One region of the Paenibacillus sp. GYB004 genome, then DNA from elsewhere that is predicted to be linked to it. Evidence: riboswitches for the same ligand, from Rfam matches in the RefSeq annotation. Region 1 holds a riboswitch; each other region holds the start of a gene.

Region 1 (10,400 bases):
GCTTTCTCGCTGCTGAATGACCGCTCACATTCACGGATGTGAAGAAAACCGCAAGTACAATATCAAAAATGAACGTCACCGCATCAAAATAGGACCCGGATCAAAATTTCTGGGCAAAAACGGATTGATTTTCAGTCTGTTTTGGCGATTTACTTTGCAATCGAAATAACGTAATATGTCCATCAACAACTAAATCATGCATTTCATTCGCGCAAAGTTCCCTCTTCCTTCCGGCTTCTTTTGTTTTTATTCTGGTTTTCATCATCAATTTTAAGCAACCTGAAGCGAGCTTCTGCTCGTTATTGCGAATATTTACCGACAGGGGAAACGTAAAATGATCACAACATCTAACTCCAAGATAACCGAAACTGAAGAAAAAATACTCGTTTGTCTGTATTACGGACCAAGCTCAGAGTTATTAATTCGCCGTGGCTGGAAGCTGGCTACCGCTTTACATGCACCGCTTACCTTGCTTACGGTAGATCCGATATATGATAACCGGTATAGTGAGGCGCGGGAGAAAAACATGGCCTTTTGGAGCTCCATGGCCGAAACATTACAAGCAGAACTGATTGTGGAAAAGAGTGATTCCCGAAATGTCGCAGAAGTTATTGCAGACATTGCAAACGAAAAGCGTATCACACAAATTATTATCGGGCAGTCGGCTCAAACCAAATGGGAAGAGATTACGAAAGGTTCTATTATTAATCAGCTTCTCCATTTGATTGAAGGTGTAGATATTCATATCGTATCTGTACGGCGCGAGAGGCAAAAACAAGACGAGGACTATGAAGCAGGAGTTAAAGCCTATCTTGTAAGAGACGGGAACCGCTTATTACTGCGGTTGAATTCCCTTGTTCCTGAGAAGATCGAAGGCGTCTTTTACCGAAGTGTTCATACAGACTTCAACACTGGCGTTTTTAAGGCAGATGATGGCGGAATGAAATATCTTATATGTGATGGTATCGCATCTACTATCGATACAAAGCCCTCACCTTAACAAGGTGAGAGCTTTTTTGACCTTACCATTACGGGCTAACCTGCCTGAACGATTTATCATTCTCGCGGACTTCCGGGCCCGTTGACCCGGAGCTCCATGCTTTGGAGAGAGGCTTCCCGAAAAGGGGATCTCTCTAGCCAATAAGCACCTTCTCCTCAAGATAACGGAATTTCTCCCGACTTTGCTTTTGCGACAAAGCAAATGCCAGCGTCAATGGCCCGAGCCTGCCGATAAACATGGTCAGGATGATGATCAGCTTGCCGAGCGCGGAAAGCTCCGGTGTCAATCCCATGGATAAGCCCACTGTGCCGAAGGCCGATGTGACTTCAAACAGAACTTCCATAAAATCCTTCTGCAGGCTATGTTCGGTTAACGTAAGCAAAAAGGTGGCCGCGATGACTACGCCAACTGATATCACCATGACAGCTAAGGCACGCATAATAATCGATTGCGGAATTCTTCGATGCATGATTTGAACATCCCGCTTCCCTGTCACAATGCTGATTAACGTGAGCAGCAGAACGACAAAGGTAGTTGTCTTGATCCCTCCCCCGGTTGATCCGGAAGAAGCCCCAATGAACATCAGGAAAATCATAAAAAATTGAGAAGCCGTCATCATCGATGCGATATCGATGGTGTTAAATCCTGCCGTTCTCGTCACTACCCCCTGAAAAAATCCTGCCCACATTTTTTCAGATCCTGTCAATGCACCGAACGTGTCGGGATTAAATGATTCAATAGTTGTGATTACAAGAAAGCCTCCCGCACATAAAATCGCAGAAGTGGATAACACGATTTTGGAGTGAAGAGATAATTTGCGCCAGCTCCGATTTTTCCAAAGATCAAGGATGACGGTAAACCCCAGACCGCCCATGATGAATAACAGCGGAATTACGATATTAATCAGCGGATCTCCTACATATCGGCTCAAACTATCTGACCACAAGCCAAATCCCGCATTATTGAAAGATGAAACGGAGTGAAAGATACCGTAATAAAGCGCGGTTATAAAGTCCATATCGCCCATCCAGCGAATCGTTAAAATAATGGCACCGAACGCTTCAATAACAAGAGCTGCCGCAAAAATACCAATCGTCAGCTTTACGACTCCCTGTGTAGACAGCGCATTCGTCGATTGCTGAATAAGCAGCCGGTCCTTCAAACTTATTTTTTTGCCCAAGACGACCGCTACCAGCACGCTGTATGTCATAAATCCGAGTCCGCCGATCTGAATCAGACACATAATAACAATTTGCCCAAACAAAGAGTAGGCTGTCCCTGTATCTACAACAACTAATCCTGTAACGCATACGGCTGACGTCGAAGTAAAAAGCGCGTCCAACCAACTGATACTGCTGCCGGATGCAGAAGAGACGGGCAAAGCTAGCAAAATCGCCCCCAACAAGATCGGAATGGCAAAACTTAAGAGAATGACTCGTGATGACGTGAAATGAATAAGTGCTGTGGATCTGAATGGATGTACAGCCATAACCATCATCCCCTTTCCCAAGCTCTGCTCAAATAAACTGAAACCGGTTAAGCTTTATCTTCGTATTATTACCTGAAAGTACCGTTGCATTCAACCCTAAAGCCGCCTCGCATCCGAAGCATTTTTATCCCCATAGCTCAAACAAGGAGGGACGGCGCGGAATTATAACTCTATGCGGGCAATCGATAATGGATGATCCGGGTCACCTGTTTACTTTCGAAATGAACTGCTTTATGATAGGGTACAACAACTTCATATTCATCGCTTAATCCTTAATGAAGGAGCGGGGGAACCAACGAAGCGTTTTTCGCTTCAGGGGTAAATTCTTTCATTTGCAGAAAGAACGGGGACTCTCAGACCCGAATCCGACAGCTAACCTCGTAGGCGTCATGAGAGAGAACATGAATGCGTCTTTGGTTTGTCCTGCCCTCACATTCCGAAGCTTGGCAGCAGAATTTCTCTGCTCCAAGCTTTTTTTTGTTCTTTCCCAGAAAAACCGTCATACGGATCAATTTCTTTAGAAGGATGTGCAGGACATGAAAAAACAGTTTATTGTGATTGGCTTGGGCCGATTTGGGTCGAGCCTGGTGCGTACTTTGATTCAAAATGGTCACGAAGTGCTCGCCGTTGATAAAGATGAGCAACTTGTTCAGGACATAGCCGGCATAGCAACCCATGCCGTTCAAGCCGATTGTACAGATGAAGGGGTGCTGAAAGAGCTTGGAGCGCGGAACTTTACTCATGCCATCGTGGCTATTGGCGATGATTTGCAAGCGAGCATTTTAACAACCTTATTGCTTAAAGAATTGAATATACCCCAAATAACAACCAAAGCCAAAAATGAAATGCATGGCCAGGTCCTATCTAAAATAGGCGCAGATCATATTGTGTATCCGGAACGAGACATGGCTGCTCGTCTTGGAAAGCAGCTAAGCTCTGATAATCTGATTGACTACATCGAGTTGTCTCCCGACCACAATTTGGTTGAACTGAAGGCCCCACCTGCGATGAACGGCAAATCTCTACAACAATTAAATATTCGGGCCAAGTACGGGTGTACGATTATGGCGATCAAGAAGGGGGTTCATATCAATATTTCTCCGAAGGCGGAAGATGAAGTGAATACAGGGGATATTCTGGTAATAATCGGAAGCAATTCAGATATTCGAGATCTGGAAGACGACTATGAACAGAAATGAAAAACGTATTCATAGCCGTTCCCTATTTGCTATCCTTGTCTCTATTGTTAACCGGCTAAAGACGCGAACGAGCCCTCCCCAACTCATATTATGTTTTCCGCAAACATTCATGGCGCAGGTTATCGCTGCATGCCAAAGTTGTCTTGCTCGGTTCCGGCATTTTGTTTGCCGCAGGTTTCTGCTTGATTTATTTGCTGGAAAGCTGGAACCCCGCAACCTTCGGTTCCTTGTCTGCTGGGGAGCGGGTATGGGCCTCCTTGTTCCAAGGGGCTACGCCCAGAAGCTCCGGTTTTAATACCATTGACATCGGAAGCATGCTGGCCTCATCACAATTCCTGATCATCATATTAATGTTCATTGGAGCCGCTTCAGGCGGAACCGGCGGGGGCATTAAAATTAATACGGTGTTTGTTCTTGTACTGGCAACCATTAATACGTTCCGCGGCGGCGGGCAAATTCACGCCTTCGAGCGCAAAATCGCAGGCGAGACGGTCATGCGCGCATTGGCTGTTGTAGTCAGTTCCCTTGCCGTTGTGCTTTTGGTCTCCCTTCTGCTGACGGTCTCGGAAGGCATGCTGGAGGAGCACTTTCTGGAGGTACTCTTCGAGGCCACTTCGGCCTTTAGTACAACCGGATTATCCATGGGTCTGACGAGCGATTTGTCTCCGATTGGTAAAATCATCGTGACCATTACCATGTATGCCGGACGACTTGGCCCCCTCACACTGGCCTTTGCCCTAGCTCAAAAAAAGCGTTCATCCAAAATTGGCTACCCCGAGGATCATATTCTGATAGGCTAAACAATAAACAAGAACGGGGCGGGTTTCCGCTCCTTTTTATATTCGCCCCAATATAAGGAGTAGTCCCAGCGTTGCTGCCACCAACCGCCAATGAATCATTAGGATGAATAAATCTAGGCAAAAGTACTTACCCTAATTCTGGATATTCTGGATGGGGAGGTTACACAATGGATATGGCTTGGATTTGGAAATCAGCCTTGTTGGTCATTGCCGGAATGCTGCTTCTTCGTATTGCGGGGAGAAAATCAATTTCTCAGATGAGCGTCGCTACAACTGTAATCATGATCTCAATCGGTACGACCATTGTTCAACCGATTGCCAACCATGAGCTATGGAAAGCAATTGGCTCCGCTGCGATCTTTATTGTCTCTTTGCTGATCATTGAATATTTGCAACTGAAATTTGATTGGTTGGAGAATCTCATAAGCGGTCGTTCTAAAATCATCATCGAAAATGGACAAATCATTTCTAAACATTTACGCTCCCTTCGAATCACAGTGGATCAGTTAGAAATGCGGCTCCGGCAAAATGGAATTTCTAATTTAAGCGATGTCAAATTTGCTACTCTGGAACCCAACGGTCAAGTAGGTTACGAGTTAATGCGGCATGCCAAGCCTGTAACGATTGGAGAATTGGAGCGACTTCTTCATTTAAAATCAGGAATAACAATGGAACAGAGTAACTTATTTCAGGAAACAAAAACAAACCACCATGCGGCCCCAATCGACCCCAAATTGCAGTAAGTACTTCAAGTCAGTCGCATTGGAGTCGACTTGTATCCATATTTGCCTTGCTTTGCCCGAGACATGCAGAAGGCGCAGCTTGTTACAAGCTGCGCCTAGATTCGTTAAATTGCAAAACACCTCAGATCGGCCGATCATCCGGGCGCTCGCTCGGACACGCTCTCTTTCTGGTAATCCGCCAGCAGCTCCTGCCAACAGGCCGCCAGCTCTGTCGGGACCGGCTGGCGAACCTCGAATAGAAACGGGCCGGGGTAACCGTGCTTCGCCAAAGAGCGGAGCACTTCGTTCCAACGGATGACCCCGCGGCCCGGCATCCAGTGACGCTCGTCCACACCATCGTAATCCGACATGTGCACGGCGCCGATTCGAACGCCCAGCCTTCGGATAAACGTCTCCTGAGACTCGAGCAGCATATGGTTTACATCGCAGCAGACAAGCAGCCGCGGATCGGCCGCCGCCAGCTCGCTCATCTCGCTGCTGTCGCGGCCGAGGCACGTGCGCGGCAAGTTTTCGACGGCGATCCGCACGCCGAGCCGTTCCGCCTCGGCGGCAAGCGGCGCCAGCGCAGCCTTGCAAGCGGCCATCCGGGCCGCGCGCTCTTCATCCCGGATAGGTTCGTAGCTGGGATGCAAGATCACGATGCCGATCTCCCATTGCCGGGCGAGCCGCATGAGCCGTACATGACGCAACACGGCTGCCTCACTCTCGCCGTCTCCCGTCGCGGACACATCGAACAGCGGGCCGTAGGGCAGATGGAGCGATCTTATGGCGATGCCGTGCTCTATCGCCTCCCCGATCCAGCGGGTACATTTTGCTTCCTGCACCGGATCGAACATATCGAACGTATCGTTTCGCCATGCAAGCTCGATGCAGCGGATTCCTGCTTGCACTATATCAGCCACATCGACGCGGCCCATATCCCAGTCGTTCAATGAGATGGACGCCCCAATCAGCCAGTCCGCCGGATGAACCACCGCTGCTCCGGACCTTCGCTCCTCCATCGTCCCCATAACCACTCTCATCCTTCCCCGGCACGGTTTACTTGCTGCTCTTACTCGTATTCCGAATTCAGTACACGCATCTTATAGAAGCCGGCTCCGCTGCGGATTTTCACCCGGTCGGGACAATGAAATTCCGCCGTGTCCGTCGTCCATTCGTACGTCCCTCCCGGCTTCGGGACGGTCGAGACCGTCTGGCCTGAAGCCAGGTTGCCTATGCTCTTGACGTCTTCCCGGCTGATCCGCTCCCTGCCCGGGTAATCGGAATCGAAACGGTCCGCGGACTTGACGTATTGGTACACTTGCGTCCCTGTACTGACCCACAGCCGATCGCGGTCGCCGTACACCGGCTGAAGATCGTGTCCGAAGCGGCTCGGCAGCAAGGTCCGGCAAACCGGCCGGACTTCCGGCTTGGCATCGGTGCCTTCGACCCGAAGGCCGACGAGCTCGTCGTCTCCGAGCACCCAAAGCAGTTGAAATCCGGGGTCCCAGTGAACGCCGTGTGCGCCTGCAAACGCATACTCCGCATAGTCGGCACAGGACGGGCCTTGCGACGACGCATAGATCCGGACCCAGCCGCCTGTGCTGGCCGCCACCGCCACATTGCCGTTCGGCAGCAGCTCGGCCGAATGCGGATTGCCTCCGACATGGCAGCCCCACAGCTTGCGGTCCCCTGCGGGAAAGGGGAGCATCGCAGCCAGCCCGAGCGAGTCAGTAACGATCATGGCCTGCTCCCCCAGCCTGGGGTTATTACGCACTTTGACATCCGTCGGGACTCCCCAGTAAGCTTCGAGGCCGTCGAAGCCGTTTGCCGTACACGCCGCCCAGCTCCAGCGCACCGCCTCATCTGAGCTCCAGTCGTCCGCCTCCGGATCAAGCAGTAGGATTCGGCGGGACGCTTGATCGGTCCCCGCCACTAGATTCCCAAGGTTGTCCATTTATTGATCCAGCCCCTGTTTTCGAACTTCTTCATTTACTTCTTTGATCGCCTGTGATAATCCTTTATTTTCGTAACCTTTTACGATCGCTTCCCACATCGCGAGAGGATCTTCCTTGCCAAGCATAACACGGGTCAAATCTTCCGAAGGATTAATGGCGCTCAGCTTCGACTTCGCCGGCGTATACAACTGCTCGACAGCAAAGTTGGTCGGAACCGGCTTAAACGTCTCGATCCGGTGCTTGAGCATCTCCCTCGACAGCTTGGACAGCTTCACGCCATATTGAATGTTGTTCACCTCGTTCTCGACGTATTCCAGCTCCTGGCCCCATGCCGCCAGACCGCCGAACAAGTTGAACGACGGGTACAAGGCGCCGATCGATTTGTACTGCCCCTTCTCGTCCTTCTCGCGGGTAATGACGAACTTGTCGCCTTCTTTTTTGTAATCTTTCCCTTCGATTCCGTACTGCTTATCGATCCGGAACGGGTCTGACAGCAAATAATCGTATATTTGCAAGATCCGGTCCATCTTCTCGTCGTCGACCTTGGAGCTGAAGTAGCTTTCCGACCAGAACGTGACGGCCGTATACCGGTATTGGTTGCCATCTGCAGCCGCCCAAGTAACGGGTATGACTTTGACGATGTCCTCGAAGGCCACATCCTTATTATATTTTTTCCATGCGGCATCCAGCTTGCCGAGCCCGTTCGGTGTCGCCTGCATGGAAATCGCGCCTACTTTGCCCTGGCCGAATTTCTCGATGCCGTCGTTCGTTTTCATAATCGCGAAGTCCGGATCAATCGCTCCTTCCTCGAACATTTGCCGCAGCTGCTTCACCGGCTCCTTCATTTTGTCGGAAGCGTAATACGGGATATATTGACCGTTCTCTTTCACCCAGGAGCCGTTCAGGATGTTCGGGAATGAACCTGCTGCGAGCGCCGACATCATAGACGACGAGCGGAACGTAACGCCAACCGTATCGTTTTTGCCGTTGCCGTCCGGATCGTTTTTGGCGAACGCCTTCAGCATGCTCAAATATTCCTCGTAGGTAGCCGGGTCCTTGATTTTCAGCTTGTCCATCCAGTCTTTGCGGACGATCAGCGATTTCTCCATCGCCCAGGAATCGCTGTCGCGATACGTTTGGCGCGGGATCATATACGTTTTGCCGTCTACCTTGAGCGACTTCGTATCCGGGAGGCTCAACACTTTTTGCACGTTCGGATATTTGCTCAGGTTGTCGGGAAGCGGACGTATAATGCCTTGTTTGATCCAGGAGAAATACGTTTCCGAATTAATAATATCGTGGCTGAATACATCCGGCAGCTCGCTCGAGGCGCTCCACAGCTGGTATTTTTCCTTGTAGTCGGAATAGCTGATCACTTTGTCGACGAAGCGGACGTTAAACTTGTCTTCCATGAATTTCAAGTATTGGTCCGCATCGCGGTTCGTAAAGGCTTGACCGATATTGAAGTACGATACAGATATGTCCAGCTTTTTACTGTTGCTCCCGGCAGCTCCGGCTTGTCCGGTTTGACCGGCCTGTGCGGATGGTTCCGGCTTTACTTCCTGCTGAGCGGTTCCGCAACCTGCGACAACAGCGAGAGCTGCGACGGCGGTTACGGTTGCCGTGCCGATACGTTTGAGTTTCATCATGGATGGTTCCTCCCTTTATGATCAGCTATATATATGTTCAAAACCGCAGAACGTATCTGCTGGTTTTAAAACCGGCCGGTTACTCCTTCACGGCGCCCAATGTAACGCCTGCCGAAAAGTACTTTTGCAAAAATGGATAGACAAGCATGATCGGTACCATCGTAACGATGACGCTGGCCATCTTCAGGCCGTCCGGATACGTCTGCGTCATCTGCGACATCATCGTCGCCCCCATGTCGTCCCGGGCCATTCTCGTTACATCCGCAAGCATATTGCGCAGAAACAGCTGCATCGGATGTTTTTTCGTATCCGTCATGAACAGCATGGCGTTGTACCATTCGTTCCAGCGCGCAACCGCATAAAACAACGTGATGGCGGCCATCATCGGCTTGGTGATCGGAATGACGATGCGAAACAGGATGTAGATGTCGTTGGCGCCGTCCATTTTGGCCGACTCCTCGAGGCTCGGCGGTATGGAGCGGAACTGGTTGATCATCACGATCAAAAAAAAGGTGCTCACGGCGACGGGAAAAATCATCGCGCCGTAGTTGTTGATCAGATGCAAATTTTTAATCGTCAAGTAGTAAGGGATCAGCCCGCCGCTGAACAACATGGTGAACACGATACCCGCCATCATAGCGGTGCGGCCCGGCATACCTTTCTTCGAGAGCGCATAAGCGCCGCAAGTCGTAACCAGCATATTGACGAAAGTCCCCGCCAAAGTGACAATCAGCGAATTGGCTAACGCCCTCCCGACATAACTTCCGTCCAGCAGCGTCTTGTATGAATCCAGCGTGAAGCTGGTCGGGATCAGGTAAAACTGCTGCTTGGCAACCTCGGCCGGATCGGCGAATGAGGTGATGAATACGTTATAAAACGGCAGCACCGTCAAAAGAGCGAGCATCATAAGCAGGCCGTTGACGGCATAATCGGCCCAGCTGCGTTGGCGTTGTCGCATTTGATCCCCCTCCCTCTCCCGTACTTTTGATTGGCATTTCGCTTTAGTATAAACCTTCTTGGCCCATCCGCTTGGCCATCCGGTTCGCCGCGATCAGCAGGACGAAATTAATGACCGACTTGAACAGTCCGACTGCGGTGGACGTGCCATAGCTCTCGCCGATGGAGAATGTCCGCCTGTATACGTAGGTGTCCAGAATGTCCGCTTTCTCATAGACGGCCGGATTGTACAAGTTGAAGATTTGATCGAATCCGCCGCCGCCCGAGCTCATCGTATTGCCGATCTGCAGAATGAACAGGATCACGACCGTGCTGCGCAGCGAAGGCCACGTAATGTGCAGCATCTGCTGCCACCGCCCGGCTCCGTCGATGCTTGCCGCTTCGTACAAGGTCGGATTGATGCCGGCGATCGCCGCCAAGTAAATAATCGTTCCCCAGCCCATGTCTTTCCACAAACTGCTTCCGTACAATAAACCCCGGAACGTATCCGGCTGAACGAGCAAATTCGTCTTCTCCAATCCGAACAGTTCCAGCAGTTGGTTCAACACGCCGAACGATCCGAGAAAATTGACCAGAATGCCGCTGACGATGACCCAGGACAAAAAATGCGGGAACGTATATACGAC
Region 2 (10,400 bases), 290 kb from region 1:
AATGCGATTCCCGCATTGTTGATCAGGATGTCGATCCCGCCCCATTGCTCCCAGGCACGATCCGCCGCCGCCTGTACGGCGTCCAGATCGCTCAGGTCGCACACCAGGCTTTCGATCTGCGATGAAGTTTCGGCTCGCAGCTGCTCCACGGTTTGCTTCAGCTCTTCACTTTTGACATCGAGTAGAAACAGGTCGGCGCCTTCCTTGGCGAATTTCTCGGCAATGCCTTGCCCGATCCCTTGTGCGCCGCCTGTGATCAGCACTTTTTTACCGGCAAGCTTCATTCTGTAGGTTCCTCCTCCGACATCTGATTCGGATAGATAACTTAATATAATGAACAATGTTCAATATAATAATAGTGGAATCCCTTTTTTATTGTCAATTGATAAAGCACAATCGTTTCATATTCATTGGCCCGCTATCTATAAAGGATATTACTCATCGGACCAGCACGGCGATTTCAGTCAATCGGCTGTTGACTTCCGATTTGAGTCCGCCTTATAATCAACTTATTGAATGGAATTTAATATATTGAACATTCGGAGGAACGACATGAACAACAGCGCTCGACTTCGTCAGGAATCTAATTTGTATACGCCGGGAGGCGTTCATTCGGCCACAAGAAACGTAGAACCGTTTCACGTATTTACCCGTGGGGAAGGCGCCTACATCTATGACGCCGACGGTAATAAATTCATCGATTACCAGGCCGCCTTCGGCCCTTATATTCTTGGTCACAACTTTCCTTACGTCAACAACAAAGTAATCGAGGCTCTCAGCAGAACCGATATGTACGGCGTAGGCACGACGGATCTCGAGATCGAAGCCGCACGCAAAATCAACAAACACGTTCCTTCCGCCGAGCAAGTGCTGTTCGCAAACTCCGGTTCGGAAGCGACGTTCCACGCCATCCGTCTGGCACGCGGCGTAACCGGCCGTCAGAAGCTGATCAAGTTCCAAGGCTGCTACCACGGCTGGCACGATTACGTCGCCCGCAACATGCTCAGCTCCTGGGACAAAATCGGCACGCGCGATCCCGGATCGGCGGGCATGCTCGAAGAAGCGATCGACAATACGCTCGTCTGCACCTTCAACGATCTGGACGACGTCGAACGGACGTTCAAGGAGAATAGAGACCAAATCTCCTGCATCATTCTCGAACCGATTCCGCACAACATCGGGATCATTATGCCGCAGCCGGGCTTCCTGGAAGGACTTCGCGAGCTGTGCGACGCCAACGGCGCGCTGCTTATTTTCGATGAAGTTATTACCGGCTTCCGTCACAACCTCGGCGGCTACCAGAAAGTAGCCGGCGTAACTCCGGACTTGACGACGATGGGGAAAGCGATGGCCAACGGCTTCCCGATCGCAGCCGTAGCCGGCAAGAAAGAGTATATGCAGCGCTTCAACACGCAGCCGGGCGGCGACGTGTGGTTCGCGGGCACGTACAACGGCCATGCGGTAGGCACCGCTGCTTGTATCGCCACGATCGAGGTCATGGAGAACGAGCCGGTTCATGAGCACATTTTCCGCCTCGGCGACCGGATGCGTACGGAAATTCGCGGTATCCTGGACCGTCTGGGCATCACCGGTCAAGTCGCGGGCTTCGGCTCGACCTGGACGACTTACTTCATGGACTTCGAACCGAAAAACTACACGGACCTGCAGCATAACGACGCCGAGTTTTACGTGACGTACCGGAAAAAGCTGATCGAAAAAGGCATCTACAAAATGCCGATGAACCTGAAGCGCAATCACCTCAGCTACAGCCATACCGACAAGGAAGTAGACATCACGCTGGAAGCGATCGAATCCGTCCTGAAGGAAATGACCAGCAAGTAAGCATCGTGGACTATAGTAAAGGAGCCGGCAGCTTATGCCGGCTCCTTTTATTGAAATACCAGGGCGTCTAAACTGGTTTGGGCGCCGCCTTTACAGCAGTTACAACAGCGACTCCGCCCCGTCGATAAACATCTCCGTGCCGGATATATGGCTGGACTCGTCCGAGGCAAGGAACAACACGAGATCCGCCACCTGTTCGGGCTTGCCGGACCGGTGCTCCAGCGGCTGGCTGCCTTCCGGGTATTTAACCGGAATTTGAATGGTTTTCAGCTCCGGCGTGATGTTCGTATTCTCGCCGATATTCGTGTCGATCGCTCCCGGGCATATGACATTTACCCGGATGCGGTATCGGGCCAGCTCGAGTGCAGCCATTTTGGCGAACGCGACCTGTCCCGCTTTCGAAGCGCTATAGGCGGACGCGCCGAAGCTGGAAAACTTGCGGCTGCCGTTGATCGAGCTGGTGACGATGATGCTGCCCCCGTGCTCCTTCATATAGGGGATCGCATATTTGACCGCAAGAAACGTCCCTTTCAGATTGGTCGCCAGCGTATCGTCCCACTGCTCGGATGTCATATTTTCGATTGGCGTCCAGGTTCCGTTTATTCCGGCGTTGGCGAAGACGATATCGAGACGGCCCCATTTCCCTACCGCCTTCTCGATGGCTTCCCGGACCCTCGCTTCATCTGATACGTCGACGTCGGCGACGAACGCCTCACCGCCCTTCTCCTCGATCAGCTGCTTCACTTCGTCGGTGCGGTTGTCCTTGAGATCCGCAAGACATACTCGGGCGCCTTCCGACGCGAGCTTTAACGCAGCAGCCCGGCCGATTCCCGAGCCGGCTCCCGTCACGAACGCTACCCGGTCCTTGACGCGCCCCAGATTCGGGTTGATTGCGGTTTCGAGTTGAGGCATACTCCGTCACTCCTTCCCAAAGCTGTTGTTATCGTTCCTTCCTTCATAGATTACCCATCCGCCTGCGGTTCAATCGGATTCCAGCGATTTCCGCCCCCGCTTCTTACTTATTCCGAAAAACGTAAAAGCCCCTGCCGGACTCCTTCCGACAGGGACTAGGATGATACGTATCATTCCGCGCTTCGGCTTCAAGCGGACAAACTGCCGGCCTCCGGCTTTTCTCTCGGGAGGAACTTTCCGGCCAACGCTACAGCCATACAAAACACAAAGCAAAATCCGAACAAAATCCGGATGGGTACTCCGTACGATTCCGCGGCATCGGCGGACGATCCCATCGAGCCGACCAGCAGCGTCGCCAGTCCGATGCCTGCTATTTGGCCGAGATAACGGACGAGCGCGAGCAAGCTTCCCGCCAGACTGCTTTTGGAGGACGGGGAAGCGCTCATCACTTCGGCGTTGTTCGTCGCATGGAACAGACCGATTCCGATCCCGAATACGGCCAGCTGCAATCCGATCGCGATCGCAGACACGTCAGGCAGCAGCACGACGAACAGCATCGAGACGGAGCACAGCAGCGCTCCCGCCGTGATCGGAAAGGAGCCTCCGTATTTATCGCGGAACCAGCCGGCGAACGGCGCTACGATGCCCATCAGCAGCGGCTGCAGCATCAGCAGCGCCCCGGTCGTCCAGGCCGAGTAGCCGAGCTGGCTCTGCATGTAGAACGTAACCGGAATTAGCGTCGCCGTCTGGGCCAGATTAATCAGAAACGAACTCGTGTTGCCCAGCCATACTTTGCGATGACGGAACAGCTCCCGGTCGATAATGCCGTAGTCGATTTTTCGGCCATGCAGCCACAAGGCGACAAGCAGCCCGATGCCGGCCGCACCCTCGATCCAGGCCGCTATCGACATCGACGAAGTTTCCTTGGCCGACTCCGCCGCCATCATCAGCAGACAGGCTCCGGCGCCGAGCAGGAACGTCCCTACGAAGTCGAACCGGGTTTTGGCCGCATCGCTTTTGCCTCTCGGAAACCAGCGGTAGCCTAGCAGGCAGGCGGCTAACGCGATAGGCACGTTCACCCAGAACAGCCAAGGCCAGTCTACAAATTCAAGCAGCAGCCCACCGAGAGCCGGACCGGACAACGTGCCCGCCGATATGACGATCGCATTCACCCCGAGCGCGCGGCCCCGTTCATGATCCGGAAACACTTGGCGCACCATCGCCTGGCTGTTCGCCATAATCATTGTCGCCCCGACGCCCTGCAGGCATCTGGCCAGCAATAGCGCAACGAAGCCGGTCGATACGGCGATGCACAACGAGCCGATTCCAAAAATAAGAAATCCGTAGCTGTACACGGTACGCCGCTCCAGCCGGTCGGACAGCTTGCCCATGAACGGCAGCAGCACGACCATCGTCAGCAAATAAATTGTAGCCACCCACTGAATCTGAGCCAGCGAGACGTCAAACTGTCTGGCCATAATCGGCAGCGACACATTGACGATCCCGACGTCCAGCGTGGAGATCAGCGTCCCCATATTGACGATTTGCAGTATTCCCCATTTGTTTACCCTTGAAGCGGACATCTTCCGGATTCCTTTCCTGATTGACGGAATGATTGAACGGCAGTCGTTCTGAAGGCCAGACCTTTACATTAACCTCTTTGGCCTGATTGTACATCCGCCAGCCCGGATTGAAAAGCACATTAGTTGTCTATTATTGAAAAAGTTCACTTCAGGTTCGCCTTGCTCCATTCGAACGGTTGTCGGGCGACCTCCTCATGCTTGCTGTTATAAACGGCCACCGTTAACGGCTCCGCGGCTTGCAGCGCCGAGAAATCAAGCTCCACCTCCCACGGCACCTCATACGAAATCGCAAGGCGGCGGTCGCCCTGCAACACCGCTACGGCGAAAGGCTGGACCTCCATCGGCATTTTGACGTAGACGAACAGCTTTCGTTTGCCCGTCAGGCTTTCCGCTTGGGCGGATGGCAGCGGAACGTATTTGACGTTATCCTCCGTAGCCGCGCCCTGCTCGACCTGGGTCAAATAATAGTCGCTCTGCACTTGCCGGCGGTACAGATCGTACATAAGCGTATTTTCCCTAATGTCGTAGATGTAATCGGCATTCAGCGTCTCGCTTCGCGATTTGGCTATATTGAAATACGTGATCGCTTTCACCTGAGGGAACATGCGCGGCAAGTACGCGTACATGTTGGCGAGCTGGCTTTCCCCCCATTTCGCGTAATCCTTTCCGGTCTTGCGGATATAGTGGGTGACGCCTCCTTCCGAGATCATAATCGGTTTATGGGCATATTTCTCATACAGCGGAGCGAAGTAATCGATCTGATTTTTGCTGAAATCTTCATTCTCCCCGAAAAAAGGAGTCGCGTACAGCGAAAACCCGACCCAGTCGACATACTCGTCTCCGGGATAATAATCGTCTATATTATCGTTCGGCCAAAAGTTGGGCGACCAGACCATCGCGACATTCGGAGCTTCTTCCTTCATCACCTTCGACATGAGGCGGAATTTCTCGATGTATTTGGCGGGCTCATCGTACCAGGGAACCCAGGCTCCGTTCATCTCCGACGCATACCGCATAAAGATCGGAATTCCCGCTTCCTTCGCCTGGCGGGCGAACGACCGGGCATAATCGTCGTCCTTAACGCTGTCCAGCCCGTAATGCGGCTCCCAGCCGATCTGCAGCGCGCCGGAAGCGGTTGATTTAATGCTGTTCATAAACCGGACGGGAAAGTAGTTTCGCATATCGTTCTCGTCTTTGCGCCAGCCGGAATACGTGAGCCCGATCGGATGATACTGTCCGAACTCGGGTTCAACGGCCGGCCAGTCGAACAAGCCGAACAGGCCCAGGTAGGTCCCGGATGACGGCTCGAACTTGGCCAGCTTCCGGTTATCCGCTCCGGCGGGGACACTGACGTAAGGCTCAATCGTCACCTCGTGGGCCGAAGGCGGCACATCATCGTAAAACCGCCGGTCTACCGCCTTGGCTTTCGCCCAGTATGAAGCCGACGTTTCGTACCATGCGGCCGCCTCGGCTTCGTTCCCGACGCTCCGGTAGTAGCTTGCTTTGCGGGTGGCATAGTCGCCGGCCACCTTGTAATCGCCTGCAGACGTCGCCGCCTCAAGGCGTTGCTCCCACCAGTTCAGCAGCTGTACGGGCTCCGTCAGCGGCTGTTTCTCATTCCCGCCGGTGGCATCCGGCCCGCTGGCAGCCGGAATATCCTTGTCCCGTTTGCCGTCCGCACTCACATACCAGTACACGCAGACTACGGCCAAAAAGACGGCCACGACCGAAAGCCGTCCATATTTGCTCTTCATCTTGCCCGCTCCCCCATTTCACCTGTCGATCCCGGTTCTCTAGTTCTATTCTACTATGGATACGCGCCTGAAGGAAAACGGTTTCAAGATGGAAACGAAAGATTTGAATGAACTTCCTGCGAAATGCGAACTCTATCATTTGGCCGGCACAACCAATTAGAGACCCATTAGAGACAAAACTTCCCGCATTCCCCCTCTTCCCTATAAACCGATAGGCTGTTTCCTTGTCGGCCGGTTTGTTGTACAATAAGGGAAGCGCTAAACCTCACACGGCGTGATAAGTAATGGCGGTGACTATATAGAGTGGAATTAAGACAAATCCAATATTTCATAGAAGTTGCCAAGCTGGAGCACGTTACGGAAGCGTCCTATGTACTTCACGTGGCGCAGTCGGCCGTCAGCCGGCAAATTTTCAAGCTGGAAGCCGAGCTCGGCGTTGATCTGTTCGTACGGGACGGCCGTAAAGTAAGATTGACTCCGATCGGCAAAATGTTTCTGGGTCATATGGAACAGGCGATTCAAGTCATCGAGAAAGCGCAGCAGGAAATTCAGGAGTTTCTCGACCCCGAGCGGGGCACCGTACGGATCGGTTTCCCGAGCAGCCTGGCTTCGCATCTGCTTCCAATGGTCATATCCGCATTTCGCGATCATTATCCGCAGGTTCATTTTCAGCTGCAGCACGGTTCATACCGGGAATTGATCGATTCCGTCATCAAGGGGACGTTGAACTTGTCGCTGATTGGTCCGGTACCGAAGCACGACAAGCAGATTCAGGGCGACACGTTGTTTCTGGAACGATTCGTCGCGCTGCTGCCGGCGAGCCACCCTTTGGCCGAGCAGTCGTCGCTGAAGCTAAGTCAGCTGCGCAACGATATGTTCGTATTGTTTCCCGCCGGTTTCGTCTTAAGGGATCTCGTAATCGGGGCTTGTACCGCTCAGGGGTTCGAACCGAAAATCTCGTTCGAAGGCGACGATATCGACGCGATCAAAGGACTCGTGGCCGCCGGTCTCGGCATCACGTTGCTGCCCGAAATCGCTCTGAACGATAACGTTCCCCGTTCAACCGTCAAGGTTCGGCTCGAAGACCCGCAAGTCACGCGGAGCGTCGGCGTCATTACACCGAACAACCGCGAGCTTCCTCCTACGGAAAAGCTGTTTTACGATTTTCTGAAAAACTACTTCGCGACAATCGGCCAATTTAATATTGGATAAACCAAAAAAAGGAAACGATACGCCTTCAAGCGTTCATTTCCTTTTTTTTGGTGTCGAACCGCATCCGCAGGCGGAAGTACGCCTGCAGGCGCGGATGAGCGGGACTGCGATTGCTTATACGATCCCTTGAAGCATCATAGCGTCAGCTACGCGCAGGAAGCCTGCGATGTTGGAGCCTACTACGAGATTGCCGGAGCATCCGTATTCCTCGGCGGCTGCTACGCTTTGACGGTAAATGTTTTTCATAATGCCGTGCAGCTTGTCGTCGACTTCATGGAACGACCACGAATAACGCATGCTGTTCTGGGACATTTCGAGCGCCGATACGGCTACGCCGCCAGCATTGGCCGCTTTGGCCGGACCGAACAATACTTTGTTCTCCAGGAACACTTCGATCGCTTCAAGCGTAGAAGGCATGTTCGCCCCTTCGCCGATTGCTTTCACGCCGTTTTCGACGAGGATCTTCGCCGAATGCTCGTTGATTTCATTTTGCGTTGCACACGGAAGCGCGATGTCGCATGGAATCGTCCAAATTCCCGTGCAGCCTTCATGATAGGTTGCATGCGGATGGTCGATGACATACTCGCTGATCCGCTTGCGCTCTACTTCTTTCAGACGTTTTACCGTCTCCAGATCAATGCCGTTCGGATCGTAAATATAGCCGTTGGAGTCACTGCAAGCTACGACTTTGGCGCCGAATTGCTGCGCTTTTTGGATCGCATAGATCGATACGTTGCCGGAGCCCGATACGACTACCGTGCTTCCTTCGAAGCTCTCGCCGATCGACTTCAGCATCTCGTCTACGAAGTAGACGGCGCCGAAGCCTGTCGCTTCGGTCCGGGTCAAGCTGCCGCCGTACGCGATGCTTTTGCCGGTCAGGACGCCCGCTTCATGGCCGCCGCGAATCCGCTTGTATTGTCCGAACATAAATCCGATTTCTCTCGCGCCTACGCCGATATCTCCGGCCGGCACGTCTTCGTCGGGACCGATATATTTGTACAGCTCGGTCATGAAGCTTTGCGTGAAGCGCATAATTTCATTGTCGGATTTGCCTTTCGGATCGAAGTCCGAACCGCCTTTACCGCCGCCGATCGGCTGTCCGGTTAGCGAGTTTTTGAAGATTTGCTCGAATCCGAGAAACTTGATAATGCTGGCGTTAACGGACGGATGGAACCGCAAGCCGCCTTTGTAAGGACCGATCGCGCTGTTGAACTGAACGCGGAAGCCGCGGTTTACTTGCACTTTGCCTTGATCGTCCACCCATGGCACGCGGAAGGAAATAACCCGTTCCGGCTCGACGATACGCTCCAAGATGCCAGCCTTCATATATTTCGGATGTTTGGCGAATACAGGCACAAGAGAATCCACGATCTCTTTTACCGCCTGATGAAATTCGCTTTCACTCGGGTTTCTGCGAATAACCGTCTCATACACGTCTTGAACGTATTGGCGCGCTGCCGCAACGTTGTCCAGCTCTTTTTCCATAACTGCCACTTCCAATTCCTCCTCGCGCTTGTATGAATCCGGACTCCCTATATGATTAAACTTGTGGCGTCGGTTTCCATTACATGTATCTTATTATGCAAGGTGCGGCATAAACAATACGTGATTTAGATCATCTTCATGCCGGATTGATATAAGGGAAAGCGGTATCCCTCAAAACGGACGATAAACGCAAGTCCGAACGCCCGATCAGAGTCCGAATGCGGTGATGCCCCTCCGCAATCACGACAAAAAGAGCCGCAGGAAGGAGGACCCTTCCCGCGGCTCTAACATGACGTCACGGCCATGATCAGAAACGCGTTAACGGCAGTCTCTCCAATACGCTTGCGAGGTTAGCTGACGGATTCGGGCGCTGAAGTCGCCCTACGCTTTGTCCATCTAACAAAACGATTCACCCCGTGAAGCTCCGGCACATCGGACCATAGCTTCGTTGGTTCCCCCGCTTCTGAATGAAACAGAATTCAGCGATAACAGACTACGGATTGCTATCTTGTTAGGTATCATACTCCTCGTTCGCGGGACTGTAAAGCGAAGCATTCGCCGGTATCGCCGGCCCAGCGACCTTCCGGTACCGTCGGCAACGATTTCAGACGAAGTAATCTTCCGATCTCTGGCGCGCGCTGACGCAATCTCCGGATCGCTTCCTTCGAGGTGATATGACAATATTTACACCAGGACCCCGGATATGAAACGTTTCGCTCCCCGCAGATCAAGCCCTGATTATGGAGATACATTCAAAAACATGGATTCCTGTTCGAGAAAAAGTCCGGATAACTAATTATCCATGTATTCTTTTTTTACTCCATTTACTATTGGTATCGCTTACATATAATTAAAGTTGCTTGCAGGTAAGGGCTTTCCTAGATATTAACTTATCCAGAACCAGGGGGAATGTTTACGATGATCCGAAACATGATCCATTCGATTCGAACCGTTCCATGGATGACAGCCGCTGTGTGTCTGGCACTGCTGCCGGCGTGTGCAGGCGGCGGCGATTCCGGCCAACCTTCCGCTGCGTCCGGGCAGCCCGATTCCTCCGTGATGGCCGCACCGGTCGAGCTGAGCATTTACTCCGTAGTTCCCTCGGTCACCCAAGAAGAATTCAAGCGGACCATCGAGGCTCCGGTGCAAGCCAAATATCCGAATGTCAAACTGACCTATGTGATCGGCGGAGCACAGGCCAAGATCAGCGATCTCGTGGCGAGCGGAAGCGCGCCGGACATTATTCTGACCTCGATCAGCGGAATGAACAGCAACGTCATCCCTTTCCAGCTTCAATACGATCTTACGGAGCTGATCCAAAAGCATAAGTACGACCTGTCGCGCATCGAGCCGTCCACGCTGGATTCGTTACGCAACGCTTCGGATAACGGTGCTCTGTACGGCTTGCCGAAATATACGAACACGGTCGTCCTGTTTTACAATAAAGACATTTTTGATAAATTCGGGGTGGCGTATCCAAAAAGCGGGATGACCTGGGACGAAGCGACCAAGCTGGCCGCCCAAATGACACGTACGGTCGACGGAATCCGTTATCGCGGAATGTCGCTATTTTCCGGCAATATGATCACGGAAAATCAACTCTCCCTGCCTT
Region 3 (10,400 bases), on a different contig from region 1:
CAAAGCGAAAAAAGTGTTCCGCAGCCTGGAGGGCGATATCGTCTCCGTTCCGGTCGACGGCCGGGAAGCATGGGCGCTTCGCTCGACCGTGGAGGATATCCGGGCCGCTTCGATTCCGGACAATACCGTGCGGCTGCTGCCGCATTTCGACCCGTATACCGTTTCCTTGTCGCACCGGTCGGACTACGTGCTGGCCGAGCAGCACAAGCCGCTCGTCTATCGCAATCAGGGCTGGATCTATCCGGTTGTGCTCGTGAACGGACGGATGGCCGGCAACTGGGAGCTGGAGAAAAACCGGAACCAGATCGAGCTGAAGGTGGAATGGTTCGATTCGTCTTCGAAGATGAAACCTGCTGTCCGGGCGGGGCTGGAGGACGAAGCGGCGAGACTGGCCGCATTTTACGATACCGATATTATTATGAGGGGTTGAGTCTGGGATGGATAACATTCAAAGCGTCGAGCAGTTTCGGGAGTTGACGGGCCGGGACGAGCTGACTGTAGTGAAATATTATACGACTTGGTGTCCGGATTGCAAAAATTTGGACCGGTTTCTGGACGACATCATCGCCGAGCATTCGGATAAGACGTGGGTCAGCATGGATGCCGAGAAGTTTCAGCCGATTGCCGAGGAGAACGAGGTGCGCGGCATACCGAGCCTGCTCGTCTACCGCGGCGGACAGAAGATCGCCCATCTTCACAGCAAATTCGCGAAAACGCCGGATCAGGTGCGGGAATATTTGAACTCGCTGCCGGAGTAAATGCAAGATACGGCCCGCTTCATTCCTCCGGGGAATGAGGAGCGGGTCGTTTTTTTGTAGCGGATGCCTGTTAGTAGTAAAATAAAAGGGATTGGCTCCGGTGGGGTAATGCGCACCGGCTAATACGATTAAAGTGCGAGTTCAAAAAGTCCGGTTTTCAGCACCGAGAAGATGGGATGAAGCTAGGAAATGAGGAGCGGAGCGTAGTGGGACCTACGTGAGCACCGGAAGTTCCGGCTGAATTCCATATTCGATGTCGAGCAGGCTTCCAGATCGGCTTCGTGATCAAAAGTGGACTTTTTGAACAACCTCTTAAAAGATGTTTTGGAGGGATCTCTATGAACCGTTTGCATACCCCGTTTACGTATAAAGGCTTGCAGCTCCGCAACCGCATCGTGATGCCTCCGATGTGCCAATATTCGGTTGATACGAAGGACGGGAAGCCGGGAGATTGGCATTACGTCCATTATGCGTCGAGGGCGGTCGGCGGCGCCGGACTGGTTATCGTGGAGATGACCGACGTCGAGCCGGACGGCCGGATTAGCGATTATGATCTCGGTTTATGGTCGGACGACCACATCGCTCCTTTCGCCCGCATCGTGTCCGCGGTTCAGGCGCATGGAGCGAAGATCGGCATCCAGATCGCCCACGCCGGCCGCAAAGCCGAGGACGCCGAAGTGCCGGTCGCTCCGTCCGCGATCCCGGTGGCGCCGGGGTCCAAAACGCCGCGTCCGCTAACGACGGAAGAGACGAGAGCGATGGCCCACAAGTTCCGAGATGCGGCGCGCAGAGCGGTGGCGGCGGGAATGGATACGATCGAACTGCACGGCGCTCACGGGTATTTGATCCATCAGTTCCACTCGCCGGCGCTCAACCGCAGAGAGGACGAGTACGGGCAAGATTTGTCGCTGTTCGGCGTCCAGGTTATCCGGGCCGTCAAGGAAGTGATGCCTCCGGATATGCCGCTGCTGCTCCGTATATCGGCTGTCGAATATATAGACGGCGGATACGACCTTGAGCATTCGCTCGCCATCGCGCGCAAGTACAAGGAGGCGGGAGTGGACATCTTCCATGTGTCGAGCGGAGGCGAAGGTCCGGCAGGCAAGCGCAGGCCCGGCAACTATCCGGGTTACCAGGTTCCGTTCGCTAGGGCCTACAAGGAGGCGCTGGACGTGCCCGTCATCGCAGTCGGCATGCTCGATCAGCCGGCGCTGGCCGATTCGGTTGTTGCCAGCGGCGATGCCGATCTGGTCGGGGTAGGGCGCGGGATGTTGTCCAATCCGTACTGGGCCGTTCACGCGATCCGCGCTGCGGCCGGCAAGGAGGCGGCACCGGTGCCGAAAGCTTACCTGCGCGGGTTTTAAAGCGGGCGTACGGAGCAGGCGGCCGGATCGGGTACGGTGCTTGTATGGAAAAGCGACATGTTTTTAGGTTGGAGGATCATACGATGAAAAAATACGATAACGTAGCGGAAACGGATTACGAGGCGATACGCGAAGCTTTGCGCCGGTTGCTTCAGGAGGCGGGCCGCGAAGGCAGCGGGCTGCTGCAGTTCGTGGATGAGGCGGAGCGGCGGGAGGCGGCGGACCGGGAACGAACGGCGCAGCTGATGGCCGAGAACGAACGGCTGAAGCAGGAGGTTCGCAAGCTCCGGGTAGCCCAGGCCGGCACGATGTCCAGCAGGCTGCGGGACGCTTTGCGGGAGTAGGGCGGGGTAAGGACGGCGGGGCCGCCTTACAGAATCGTTATAACGAAACGTTCCATGGAACAAGGCCGATCGATCGGTTATGATAAAGCTAACCTTCAGAAAGGAGTGATGCAAATTGACTACAAAGGTGATTTCGGCTTAGCCGAAACAGACGGGCCACGGCGGCGACGCCGTGGCCGCTGATATTTTACGAGGGTACTCCGCCATAAGCGGGCATGGTCGGCTGTGGCGGTTCAGTTCATAGATCGGGAGGCATATGGTGACGACGGCAAGCTATAGAACGTACGAGAATCTTTTTCTGCATGAAGCTGCGAAACGTTACGGGTTCGACCCGGACCGCATCCGGCACGTCGGTGGGTTTGAAAATCTGGTATACGAGACGGAGAGGGACGGCCGCGAGCTTATTATACGGATTACCCCAAGCACGAAGCGGACGCCGGACTACGTGGCGGCCGAACTGGACTGGATGCTCCGGCTGGCGGACTACGGCGTTCAGGTGGCGAGGCCGGTCGAATCGCTGAACGGACGTTTGATGGAGGCGGCCGAGACGGAAGCCGAGCCGCTGCTGATGGGCGTATTCGAGAAAGCTCCGGGCGGGCATGTCGGAGCGGATCACCCGTTGTGGGGGCCGCGGCTGTTCGAGCAGTGGGGACAGCTGACCGGGCGGATGCACCGGCACAGCGAAACCTATGCCCCCCCGGAAGGCATTCCCCGCCGGCTTGGCTCGGCGCTCGATGAAGTGTATCCGGAGCCTTCCGATGAGGAGGCGCCGTCTGCGGACCGGGACCGGGAAGGAACCGATGAGGCGGGACCGGAAGCCGTCAAGCAGGCGCTGGCGCGTGTATATACTCGAATCGCCGCAGACGTCGAACGGCTGCCGAAGGACGGGGGCCGGTACGGAATGTGCCATCGCGATTTGCATCATGGCAACTTTTTCGCGGACGAAGCGGGCCGGATGACCGCCTTTGATTTTGACGACTGCGGGGACGATTATTATTTGCAGGATATCGCCATGCCGGTTTATTATGCGTCGGTGTTTGCGAGCTGGGACAAGCCCGAGACCGATCCGGGCCGGGTGTCGGACTTTGCGGGCCGGTTTCTGGACGATTTCCTCCGGGGTTATGAACGGGAGCGGCGAATCGGTTCCGGCTGGCTGAAGCAGCTGCCGATGTTCGTCGAGAAGCGGCGCCTCGACCTGTGCCTCATTTTGTTCGACATATGGGGATCGGAGAAGGCGACAGCGGGACAGCGCGAATGGATCTCCGCCAATTCGAAGGCGATCTTGCGGGATATTCCTTGTATGTCGCTTCACCTTTAAATCGGGTATGGCCTAGTATGGACAAGCAAGCCGTTTCGGGAAACCGGAGCGGTTTTTTCTGTTGCAGTTGCCGTTATCCTTATCGTTCCATACCGCCACGCCACCGGTTGAACCTGTGCATGCAGCCGGAATGGAACGTTGAAGAGTTTGCAGGTTTGTCATTTTTTCGTACGCGAAATTAGCAGGATTTGGTCGAATGGAGTCGAATGTAAGCAAAGCGCCACGTTTTAAACAATAATTGCCGAATTCCTTTACGGGAAGCGGGGGAACCATACCGGGTGAATTGGTCTCGCTTCAAAGTGACCATAGGGAACCTTCAACCGAACCCTGAGCTAACCTCGCAGGCACTGGAAGGAGCAGGGTTTTGAAGAAGATTGGTTCTGTTATGCTGCTCAGCTCCATGCTGTTCGTAGCGGCGGCGGGTACGGCTTATGCCGAAGATACGCAGCTGGATCGAGCGGTGGAGGAAGTCGTAGGGACCCCTTACAAATGGGGCGGCACTACGATTAAAGGGTTCGATTGTTCCGGATTCATGCAGTACATCTTCGACGAGTACGGCATCGAGCTGTCGCGTACTTCGAGGGACCAGGCCAAAATGGGAGTGGAAGTCGCCAAGGCAGACCTCCGGATCGGCGACCTGGTGTTCTTCAATACGGACGGTAAAGGAATCTCTCATGCCGGCATCTATTTGGGGGACGGCGAATTCGCTCATTCGGCCAGCAAGGTTGGCGTCAGCATCAGCAAGCTGAGCGACAGCTACTACAAGAATCGTTATGTCACGGCGCGCAGAGTCGTGGACGAGGACACGTTCCTGAAGATGAGCGATGTGAAGCAGTGAATCCGTAAGCGCAGGAAAATCGAACCGGCCCGAGCGTTCTCGCCTGAGAACCTCGGGCTTTTTCTATGCTCACCCCTTTGCCCGATCCGGATCGGAAAGGGGTGCGGCTTCATGCGCGGGAGGGCCGCTTTGTTTGAACGCCGGCGGAAACGGTTAATGGAAGGGTGTAACCGATCTGATTTCGAGAGGAGCCGAGATGATGTTCATGCCTTATGAAACCGGAACCTATTATGATGAAATGCTCGAACCCGGCGGTACTCCGAAAACTCATTACGAAGCGGTATACCGGGCGCTGCACCGGCTGTCGGCAGACGAGCTGCGCCGGAAGCATGAGACGGCCCAACTTCGTTTTTTACGTCAAGGCGTGACGTTTACCGTATATAGCGACAACTCCGGGACGGAGCGGACGATGCCTTTCGACCCGATCCCGATCATTGTGCCGGCCAGTCCGTGGAGCCGGATCGAGCGGGGGATGATTCAGCGCGTAACAGCGTTGGATCTGTTTTTGGACGACGTGTACGGCGATCAGCACATCGTGCGCGACGGAATCGTCCCGTCCCGGCTCGTGACCGGCAATCCTTCGTATTACTCCGGTCCGGCCGTGTCTGCGAGGGCGCCGAAGGGCAGCCGGATCTTTCTGGCCGGCATCGATCTGATCCGCGACGAGCGCGGCGAATACCGCGTGCTGGAAGATAATTTGCGCAATCCGTCCGGGATTTCGTACGTGTACCAGAACCGCTCTGCGATGAGACAGGCGTTCCCGGAGCTGTTCCGCCGGCAGAGCGTGCTGTCGCTGGACCGCCAGCTCGGCATCCTGCATGAAACGATGTTAAGCCATGCCCCGCTCCGCCATTACGGCGCGAGCGGTCCGAGAGCGGTGCTGCTGACGCCCGGGCCTTACAACTCGGCCTATTACGATCATGTGTTTCTGGCTCAGCAGATGGGGATCGAGCTGGTGGAAGGACGCGATCTCGTCGTGCTGGACCATGTCGTCTACGAGAAGACGATCCGCGGCTTGCAGCGGGTCGATATCGTCTACAGGCGAATCGACGACGACTTCCTGGACCCGCTGGCGTTCCGGCCGGATTCGATGCTGGGCGTTCCGGGCTTGCTGGAGGCGTTTCGCCGCGGAAATGTGGCGATTCTGAACGGGATCGGCAATGGGGTGGCGGATCATAAAGGCGTCTACGCCTACGTTCCGGATATGATCCGGTATTACTTGAACGAGGAACCGCTTATCCCGAACGTTCCGACTTATCTGCTGGACGATCCCGAACAGCGGGATTACGTATTCCGGCATATCGACCGGCTGGTCGTCAAAAACGTGGGAGCTTCCGGAGGCTACGATATGCTGATCGGCCCGCATGCGTCGGAGGAAGAAATCGAACGGTTCCGCGTCAAAATCAGGGCCAGCCCCGGACAATATATCGCCCAGCCGACCGTGAAGCTATCGAGGGCGCCGTCGTACCATAACGACAGGGTGTACCCCTGCCATATCGATCTTCGCGTCTTCGTGATGCATGGCGAGAGGACGCATGTGCTGCCCGGAGGGTTGTCCCGGGTCGCGCTCAAGGAAGGTTCGCTTGTCGTCAACTCGTCGCAGGGCGGCGGCGGCAAAGACACCTGGGTGCTGAGCGAGAGGGGAAATCGCGTATGCTGAGCCGGGTGGCCGATACGTTGTATTGGATGGCGCGCAATATCGAGCGGGCGGAGAACAATGCGCGGATTATAGCCGCGAGGCTAAGCCGGATGCCCGAGTCTTGGGAAGAGGGGGAGGGGACGGCTGGAGCGGCTTCTGCCGGATCGGATCGAGCGGACGGAACGGAGAGCGGCGCAAGATGGGCTCCGTTCCGTTCGTTTTCGGGAGCGGGAGCGGATGGACTTGCTCAGGGCGTCCCTCAGGAGGCGGATCTGAATCTGGCCGGCGATTGGGAGGAACTGCTGGAAATCAACGCGTCGCTCGCCGACTACCTGGACAACCATTCAGAGCTCGTACCGGGTGAGATTTTGCACTATTTGACGTTTTCGGAGAGCAATCCGAACTCGATCGCCAGTTGTATCGCCTATGCGCGGAACAATGCCCGGTCGGCGAGGGATTCGATCCCGCATGAGCTGTGGGAGACGCTGAACGACATGTACTGGAATGTCCGCAGGGCGGCGGAGGAGGGCGGAGAGCTGCGCGACTATTACCCGTTTTTGCAGGCGGTTAAGGTAGGATCGTTCACGACGCAAGGCGTCATCGAGTCGTTAATGCCGCGCGGCGCGCCTTATCTGTTCGTGCAAACCGGCAAATGGCTGGAACGCGCCGAGAAGACGGCCCGCATCCTGAATGTCGTCTGCGCCAAGGCGATGAAGCCGGAGGAGCAGCTTCCTGCGCGTCAATATGTGTACTGGCTGACGGCTCTGGAGCTGGTGGGCGGCAGCGACGCCTTTTTGCGGCAATATCCTCCGTATATGCATCCGAAGGATGTACTGGCTTTTCTGATGGCCGACCGGGCTTACCCGCGTTCCATCCGGTATTGCGTCGATCATTTTGTGCAGGCGATGTACCGGCTGGAGGACGAAGGCGTGACTTTGTATACCGGTCCCCTCGTCGCCGCAGTCGAGCAATTGTCCGAGCAGTTCGGCCAAAGCCGCATTCATGAATGGCCGCTGCACGATTTGGAGCGTGATCTGGACCGGTTCCAGAACCTGTGCAACGAGATTGGGGCGCTGGTTACGGGGACGCTGCGTCCGGACGACGGTTTCCGCTATGAAGCTATGATGTGTATACAGGAGTGAGACGTTCTGATGATTTACCAGATTGAGCATACGAATACGTTTACTTACGAGAGTCCGGTCGATCAAAGTCTGAATCACGTCCGCCTGAAGCCGAGAACCGATGTGTGCCAGAAGCTGCTGTCGTACCGGACCGAGATCAGCCCGATGTCGATGTCCAAGGAATATACCGATTTGTGGGGCAACCATGTCGAGACGTTTTTTATCCCCGAGCAGCACCAGACGTTATCCGTGTCGACGACGTCGAAAGTGAGCGTACAGCGTAGCCCGTTTATTCGCAAGGTGGAGCATTCTCCGGAGATGCGGGATATTTTCCGCTCGGCTTTGTTTCGTCAGCATTATTTGGCGTTTCTGAACGAAACACCGTATACGTATATGGAACAAGGGCAAGTGGACGCGATTATGGCCGAGGTGGGGGAGACGGACAACCCGGTCCGGCTGGCGCTGACGCTGATGGACTACATTCACACAACGTTTGCCTACGAGAAGGAAGCGACCGACGTTCATACGAAGGCGAATGAGGCGTTCGGTATGAAGCGCGGGGTGTGTCAGGATTTCGCCCACGTGATGATCGGGGTGCTGCGCTCCCAAGGAGTGCCGGCGCGGTATGTCAGCGGGTATTTGTACATAGGCGAAGATTCGGGCTTTGTCGGCGATGCCGCCACGCATGCGTGGGTCGAGGTGATGATTCCCGGAATCGGCTGGGTCGGACTTGACCCGACGAACAAGGTCGAGGCGCTCAGCTCGCATATCCGGGTCGGAACCGGACGCGATTACGCCGACGTTAGTCCGCTTCAGGGCGTATACCGGGGCGGACGTCACAAGCTTGATGTGAAGGTGGCTGTGAAAGTGCTGGAGAAGCTGTAGGATCGTGGCGGCTGAAGCAGGAAACGGAAAAGCCGGGACTGCGTACGGAAAGTTACCGGCTTGTTTCTTTGCGGGGGACCGTTCGCCGCGTGCAGGAGCAGCCCAATCGACCGTATACGGACGGGAGACAAATGTGTTAAACTGTACATATTAAACATACAATAAGATAGGCGGAAGGAGATTATGCGATGCTTCGATTGGGAGTGCTGGACCAAACGCCTGTCCTGACGGGCTCTAATGCGGTGGAAGCGATGAAGCAGACGGTAGAGCTGGCGCGGATTACCGAGAAGCTCGGTTATTCGAGGTATTGGGTATCCGAGCATCACGATACGATTTCGCTCGCGGGGTCGTCGCCGGAAGTGCTGCTGGCGGCGATCGGCGCCCATACGTCACGCATCCGTATCGGTTCCGGCGGAGTGATGCTTCCGCATTACAGCCCGTATAAAGTGGCGGAAAATTTTCGCGTGCTCGAAGCGCTGTATCCGGGACGGATCGATCTCGGCATCGGACGGGCGCCGGGAGGAATGCCCGCTGCGACTAGAGCGCTCCGGTACGGGCGTCCTCCGGAAATCGCCGAGGCGTTTCCGGCTGCGCTCGAGGAGCTGGGCGGTTATTTGCGTCCGGTCCGCGGGGCGGCGGAGGTTCGTCCGGGCTCCGGCTTGCAGGCGACGCCGCTCGTGGAGACGAGTCCGGAAATATGGCTGCTCGGTTCGAGCGATTACAGCGCGCGCCGGGCTTCGGAACTGGGCGCTTCTTTTTCGTTCGCTCATTTTATTAACGGAGAGGGCGGGCAGGGCGCGGTTCAGCATTATTACGAGACGTTCCGTCCGGGACCGCTCGGCGCCGAACCCCGGGCTAACGCCTGTGTCATGGTCCTGTGCGCGGATACGGATGAAGAGGCGGATCGCCTCGCGGCGCCGCTCGATCTGAAGCTGCTGCTGCTGGAGCAGGGCCGGTTCGGGATCGACATTACACTGGAGCAGGCGCTGGCTTACCCTTACACGGAGTTTGAGCGAATCCGCATTCGCCATAACCGCAAAAGGATGCTCGTCGGCGGTCCGGAGAACATCAAAACGCAGCTCCTCGAATTCAGCCGCTCTTACGGCGTGGAGGAGGTCATCGTCAACTCGATCACCCCTGACTTTGCTTCGCGCGTCCGTTCCTACGAGCTGGTCGCGGGTTTGTTTTGAGAGCTGCGGCGGCCGGCAGGAATGAGCGGCTTTCCCGAGCGAGGCGGTTCGGCCCCCCGGCTGGTTCACGAGCTTAAGAGCGATCTGGAGCTCTTATTTCGAGGGAAATTGCAGGTTTTCGGCATATAAAAGCGGTTTGCACTTCTTATTTTTGTTCATGTACAGGGGATAGAGGCTGTACGGCAGAAATAAGGGCTGCAAACCGCTTTTATTTTAGCGTATGTGCTTGTTTTCATCGAAATAAAGGGTGCAAATGGCTCTTAACTTTACGCTCCCTGTTAAGGGGCGGAAAGCTTTGTGCGCCGAACGATGCTGATTGACCGATCCCCGTCACGCAGCGTAGCTCCGGATGCTGGATTCCGGGGGCGGATGTTGGAGGCAGATGTAGGATGCTGGGTGCCATGACGGATGACGGATGACGGATGGCGGATGACAGATGACGGATGACGGGGGTGGTGAGCCGTTCGCGATACGATAAAAACGACCCGGCGTTGGCTTAGGGAAGGGCCGGTGTCTGCTCTAGGGGGGCTTCACGGGGTGTCCATTCGGTGTCGGGGGAAAGTGGTTAATCGTATAGTATGATAATCATTTTCTATCGGAGTGATTGATTTTATTTATTTTTTCCCGCCGAATCTATTGACACTTTAGGGGCATCCCCGTTATGATGAAAACTATATTTTGGAAGGAGGTCGAAGACAATGATCCGCGATATTCGTTCGAATCAACAGACACGCTTCATTTCCGATTCCACAATCGCATATATCCGCTCATTCTTCATCGGCCTCTCCGGGTGCAGTGCCGGATAACGGTCGCCGCTTGTTCGTGCACATTTATTTGTGCGTATGTCGGCCGTTTCCTTTGCTTGATCCGCTATGGACGTTTGGAGTCCATAGCTTTTTTGCGTTTCCGGCGATCGGGTCCGGGCGCCGCGGGCGATGCGGAA

Evidence for each region. Region 1 has a riboswitch for cyclic di-AMP ahead of PV433_RS24965 (potassium channel family protein). Riboswitches for the same ligand answer to the same signal wherever they lie in the genome.
Region 2: another riboswitch for cyclic di-AMP. It lies ahead of gdhA (NADP-specific glutamate dehydrogenase); the one in region 1 lies ahead of PV433_RS24965 (potassium channel family protein).
Region 3: another riboswitch for cyclic di-AMP. It lies ahead of PV433_RS17455 (C40 family peptidase); the one in region 1 lies ahead of PV433_RS24965 (potassium channel family protein).

What each region holds. Positions count from the first base shown of each region.
Region 1 is NZ_JARBDB010000057.1:401,639-412,038, forward strand. Features, by position in the region: gene PV433_RS24945 (response regulator) at 1-20, shown strand, start outside; gene PV433_RS24950 (hypothetical protein) at 101-265, opposite strand; gene PV433_RS24955 (universal stress protein) at 335-1,000, shown strand; gene PV433_RS24960 (TrkH family potassium uptake protein) at 1,134-2,489, opposite strand; cyclic di-AMP (ydaO/yuaA leader) riboswitch at 2,742-2,892, shown strand; gene PV433_RS24965 (potassium channel family protein) at 3,026-3,688, shown strand; gene PV433_RS24970 (potassium transporter TrkG) at 3,814-4,488, shown strand; gene PV433_RS24975 (DUF421 domain-containing protein) at 4,656-5,231, shown strand; gene PV433_RS24980 (sugar phosphate isomerase/epimerase family protein) at 5,366-6,241, opposite strand; gene PV433_RS24985 (DUF6528 family protein) at 6,283-7,167, opposite strand; gene PV433_RS24990 (hypothetical protein) at 7,168-8,817, opposite strand; gene PV433_RS24995 (carbohydrate ABC transporter permease) at 8,897-9,775, opposite strand; gene PV433_RS25000 (ABC transporter permease) at 9,819-10,400, opposite strand, start outside.
Region 2 is NZ_JARBDB010000057.1:112,526-122,925, forward strand. Features, by position in the region: gene PV433_RS23835 (SDR family NAD(P)-dependent oxidoreductase) at 1-284, opposite strand, end outside; gene PV433_RS23840 (aspartate aminotransferase family protein) at 553-1,842, shown strand; gene PV433_RS23845 (SDR family oxidoreductase) at 1,942-2,754, opposite strand; gene PV433_RS23850 (MFS transporter) at 2,943-4,337, opposite strand; gene PV433_RS23855 (glycoside hydrolase family 26 protein) at 4,481-6,091, opposite strand; gene PV433_RS23860 (LysR family transcriptional regulator) at 6,395-7,303, shown strand; gene gdhA (NADP-specific glutamate dehydrogenase) at 7,418-8,788, opposite strand; cyclic di-AMP (ydaO/yuaA leader) riboswitch at 9,113-9,283, opposite strand; gene PV433_RS23870 (ABC transporter substrate-binding protein) at 9,707-10,400, shown strand, end outside.
Region 3 is NZ_JARBDB010000040.1:283,564-293,963, reverse strand. Features, by position in the region: gene PV433_RS17480 (winged helix DNA-binding domain-containing protein) at 1-430, shown strand, start outside; gene PV433_RS17475 (thioredoxin family protein) at 438-758, shown strand; gene PV433_RS17470 (NADH:flavin oxidoreductase/NADH oxidase) at 1,097-2,122, shown strand; gene PV433_RS17465 (hypothetical protein) at 2,206-2,466, shown strand; gene PV433_RS17460 (phosphotransferase enzyme family protein) at 2,723-3,784, shown strand; cyclic di-AMP (ydaO/yuaA leader) riboswitch at 4,014-4,146, shown strand; gene PV433_RS17455 (C40 family peptidase) at 4,149-4,622, shown strand; gene PV433_RS17450 (circularly permuted type 2 ATP-grasp protein) at 4,822-6,282, shown strand; gene PV433_RS17445 (alpha-E domain-containing protein) at 6,276-7,403, shown strand; gene PV433_RS17440 (transglutaminase family protein) at 7,413-8,267, shown strand; gene PV433_RS17435 (LLM class flavin-dependent oxidoreductase) at 8,456-9,457, shown strand.